DNA from 2 places in the Citrobacter sp. Marseille-Q6884 genome. Region 2 is predicted to be linked to the other one. Evidence: predicted binding sites of a transcription regulator. Region 2 holds the regulator's gene; the other holds the start of a gene.

Region 1 (2,408 bases), on a different contig from region 2:
GCGGTATTTTGCGGCAACATGTCCATAAACCAGGCCAGCAGGTAGCCTGCCGCCATCGCGATGACCAGCGAGGCTACACGCAGGTAAGGGTTACGCTGGCGATTGAGGAGGATAATGAGCGCCAGTACAACGCCTGCCAACATTAAATTCTTCGGTGCGCCAAAGGTGTGGTCGCTCATTGCAGCATAGCCACCACCAATCGACGTCAGACCCACCTGAATCAGCGACAAGCCGATAATCATCACCACCACGCCGGATACCAGCGGCGTAATAATACGACGTGCCAGATGCAGTACTCGTGAGATGACCATCTCAGTGCAGCTTGCCAGCATCAGCGTACCGAACAACGCTGCCATCATGGTCGGGACATCCGCACCACCGGTTTTCAGCGCTGTACCGCCCATAATCAGCGGCGCAACAAAGTTAAAGCTGGTGCCCTGAATGGATAACAGCCCTGAGCCAACCGGCCCCCAGGCCTTAATCTGGATGATGGACGCTACGCCGGAAGCGAACAGCGACATACTGATAATGTGTTGAGTATCTTGAGCCGGTAAACCGAGCGCCTGGCAGATTAACAGAGCAGGCGTGATCACCGCGACGAACATCGCCAGCAGGTGCTGACAGGCGGCAAACAGGGTCTGGGCTAACGGGGGGCGATCTTCAAGACGGTAAATCAGTTCACTGTTATGAGTCTGCGCAACCGGTTGCGCATTTGCTGACTCTACGGCGTTAACGGACATCAGAGGCAATCCCATGGTGGAAAAGCGGTGATTTTATCCGACCAGGGGAGAAAAGCAAACGTTTGCTAGCAGGTATTCTTAATATTTAAAACGGATAAACAAACATTTTTATATAACTTTTCATCATTTTCTGCTTAAAATCCACCCCGATAACTCATTAAGAGCTAAAAATAGACCTGGAATGAATCGTGCGTAGTAGATTCGAGAAGCGCACTAATGGAGCTGTATATGTTTTACCTCGATACTTTATCAACACTGGTTGCTGCAACCCTGGTGTTGCTGCTGGGGCGTAAGCTCGTCCAGTCTGTTCCCTTCCTGAAAAAATATACGATTCCCGAGCCTGTCGCGGGCGGATTGCTGGTAGCAATCGCACTGCTGGTGCTGAAAAAAAGCATGGGCTGGGAAGTGAACTTCGATATGACGTTGCGCGATCCGTTGATGCTGGCGTTCTTCGCCACAATCGGTCTCAATGCCAACATCGCCAGTCTGCGAGCCGGTGGCCGCGTGGTGGGGGTGTTTTTGATCGTTGTTGTCGGCCTGCTGTTAATGCAAAACGCCATTGGTATTGGGATGGCGAGCCTGCTGGGTCTTGACCCACTGATGGGGCTGATTGCGGGCTCTATCACGCTCTCCGGCGGTCATGGAACGGGTGCGGCGTGGAGTAAACTGTTTATTGAACGTTATGGATTCACCAATGCCACGGAAGTGGCGATGGCGTGTGCAACGTTCGGCCTGGTGCTGGGCGGGTTGATTGGCGGCCCGGTGGCGCGTTATCTGGTTAAGCACTCCACGACGCCTGACGGGATGCCAGACGATCAGGCGGTGCCTACCGCGTTTGAAAAGCCGGATGTCGGGCGCATGATCACCTCTCTGGTGCTGATTGAAACCATCGCGCTGATTGCTATCTGTCTGACGGTCGGAAAAATCGTTGCGCAATTGCTGGTGGGGACGGTGCTGGAACTGCCGACTTTCGTCTGCGTGTTGTTTGTCGGGGTGATCCTGAGCAATGGCCTGGCGTTAATGGGCTTTTATCGGGTGTTTGAGCGCGCGGTTTCAGTGTTGGGTAACGTGAGTTTGTCGCTGTTCCTGGCGATGGCGCTGATGAGCCTGAAACTGTGGGAGCTGGCTTCGCTGGCGCTGCCGATGTTGGCCATCCTTGTCGTGCAGACGATTTTCATGGCGCTGTACGCCATTTTCGTCACCTGGCGCATGATGGGTAAGAACTACGATGCTGCGGTGCTGGCGGCCGGGCACTGTGGTTTTGGGCTTGGCGCAACGCCGACGGCGATTGCCAACATGCAGGCGATCACTGAGCGATTTGGTCCGTCACATATGGCGTTTCTGGTGGTGCCGATGGTGGGGGCGTTCTTTATCGATATCGTCAATGCGCTGGTGATTAAGCTGTATCTGCTGTTGCCCATTTTTGCGCAATAAAGGCGGTGCGGCGGTGTGATAACCGCCGCCGCTATGGGTCAGTTATGCGTTGGAATAGCGCTCTGTTTCCGGCATCCAGCGTTCAATAAGCGCCACCGCCTGCTGTGGATAACGTTCGTGAATATGGCGTGCAATGCGTTGAACTTCGGGGATTATGGCCTGATCGCGCAGTAAGTCCGCCACTTTGAACTCTGCTGTTCCCGTTTGACGCGTCCCTAACAGTTCACCTGGGCC
Region 2 (2,408 bases):
GTAGTCCGGCGATATTGCCGAAAGCACATTGCCCAGCGTAAAAATCGCCATCAGAAAAATGAGCGCATTGCGACGCGCACGATGCGAAAGCAGTAATGTCATCAGCGGCGCGCCAATCATCACCCCCACCGCGTAGGCGCTAATTAGCATCCCCGCCGCAGGAATGGAGACATCCACGCCCCTGGCGATGACGGGCAATAATCCCATAGGGGAAAATTCAGTCGTGCCAATACCAAACGCACCAATTGCCAGCGCCAATAAGGGATAATTTATTTTCATACATCGACTCCATAACGTCGAGCCGTGGCACGACACCCGATAAGAGTGCAAAAGCATGACATTGATCGCAAAAATAATAAAGTTAACAAAACTGCAAAAGACTTTTGCTTATTCGCAAACAATAGGAGGGAAAGACAAACAGGTGGGATGAGGGAGAGCGTTCTCCCTCGGGATAAATCAATGCAGTGCCGCGGTCAAACCACCCGCTACAATCAGACCCAGAACAATAATGGTGGTGACTAACGAAAATTTCAGATCGGTGCTCATCAAGTTTTCTCCTTTTTATTCCCACACAAAAAGTGATATTGCGCATTTTTGCACACTTGAACGCAAAAATCTCTCACGATTTATATTGATAACTGCTTTTAACTCTTCCCCTTTTCGTTAAGATCAGACAAAATTCGACGCTTACTTGATTAGCGTACCGGCCATTGACCCCTTTCTGACGTTCCGTGTCGTTTTCCCGGCGTGCCGCAACCCTGACGTTGTGGTCAGGGTGTTTAAAGGCAAACGTTTACCTGGAGTATTCTCAGGAGCTTAGGATATGGTCTGGAGTGAGATGTAATGGCAACAATTAAAGATGTAGCGAAGCGAGCAAACGTTTCCACTACAACCGTATCACACGTAATTAACAAGACGCGTTTTGTCGCGGAAGAAACCCGTAATGCTGTCTGGGCGGCGATTAAAGAGCTGCACTACTCCCCCAGCGCAGTAGCGCGCAGCCTGAAGGTGAATCACACCAAATCGATCGGCTTGCTGGCGACCAGTAGTGAAGCGGCCTACTTCGCTGAAATTATCGAAGCCGTCGAAAAAAATTGCTTCCAGAAAGGCTATACGCTGATTCTGGGCAACGCATGGAATAGCCTCGAAAAACAGCAGGCATATCTCTCCATGATGGCGCAAAAGCGCGTGGATGGCCTGCTGGTCATGTGCTCTGAGTACCCGGAGTCCCTGCTTTCCATGCTCGAAGAGTATCGCCATATTCCTATGGTCGTTATGGACTGGGGCGAGGCCAAAGCCGATTTTACCGATACCGTCATTGATAACGCCTTCGAAGGTGGTTATATGGCAGGTCGGTACCTGATTGAGCGCGGCCACCGTGAGATTGGCGTGATCCCTGGCCCGATGGAGCGCAACACCGGCGCGGGTCGTCTGGCTGGCTTTATGAAAGCCATGGAAGAAGCGCTGATTAAAGTGCCGGAAAACTGGATTGTCCAGGGCGATTTCGAGCCTGAATCAGGTTACCGCGCGATGCAGCAAATCCTCTCTCAGTCCCACCGTCCGACAGCGGTCTTTTGTGGCGGGGATATTATGGCCATGGGCGCGCTTTGCGCCGCTGACGAGATGGGTTTACGCGTTCCGCAGGATGTGTCGTTGATCGGTTACGATAACGTGCGCAACGCGCGCTTCTTCACGCCAGCATTGACCACCATTCATCAGCCAAAAGATTCACTCGGCGAAACGGCCTTTAACATGCTGTTAGACCGTATCGTGAATAAGCGCGAAGAGTCGCAGTCCATCGAGGTGCACCCGCGCCTGGTTGAACGTCGCTCCGTTGCTGACGGTCCGTTCCGCGATTATCGTCGTTAAGCGTACTATGCGGGAGTCTCTTCAGGCTCCCGCAACCACTCTTTATTCAGCGTTTCGCTATCCCCCAGATAATCCAACAGCCAGCTTAATGCCGGTGACATATCGTTTTGTTGCCAGGTCAGGCAACAGGCGGCATCAGGGAAGGGATTTTCAAGCTGTAACGCAACCCACTTGCCGCTATCGATCCACGGTTTCGCAAAATGCGTCGGCACCATACCCACACACAGCCCCGCCGATAAACAGGTCGCCGAAGATTCCCAGTCAGGCACCACAACGCGCTTTTGGTTATCAAGCAGCCAGGTGATTCGCTTCGGTAATGTGCGGGAGGTGTCTTCGCGCACCAACGACGGCCAGTTGCGCAACGTATCGTCACTGAGCGGTCCGGGAAGCGAGGCCAACGGATGATGACTTGCCACCACACAACTCCAGCTCAGCATTCCCATATCGCGAAACGTGTAACGTTCCCCCACCGGGATCGCCTGCGTGGCGCCGATAGCCAGTTCAACGCGACCATCAGAGAGTGCATCCCAGACGCCGTT

What was found. Region 2 encodes PurR, which represses purine synthesis genes. Its sites were predicted from a motif close to CANGCAAACGTTTGCNTG; they were not measured.
Region 1: the regulator PurR is predicted to act here: its motif matches at 792-809, upstream of gltS (sodium/glutamate symporter).

The regions. Positions count from the first base shown of each region.
Region 1 is NZ_CAMDRE010000001.1:1,036,752-1,039,159, reverse strand. Features, by position in the region: gene xanP (nucleobase:cation symporter-2 family protein) at 1-740, opposite strand, end outside; gene gltS (sodium/glutamate symporter) at 969-2,174, shown strand; gene recG (ATP-dependent DNA helicase RecG) at 2,217-2,408, opposite strand, start outside.
Region 2 is NZ_CAMDRE010000002.1:1,498,980-1,501,387, forward strand. Features, by position in the region: gene N7268_RS22315 (MFS transporter) at 1-279, opposite strand, end outside; gene cydH (cytochrome bd-I accessory subunit CydH) at 457-546, opposite strand; gene purR (HTH-type transcriptional repressor PurR) at 844-1,869, shown strand; gene punR (DNA-binding transcriptional activator PunR) at 1,875-2,408, opposite strand, start outside.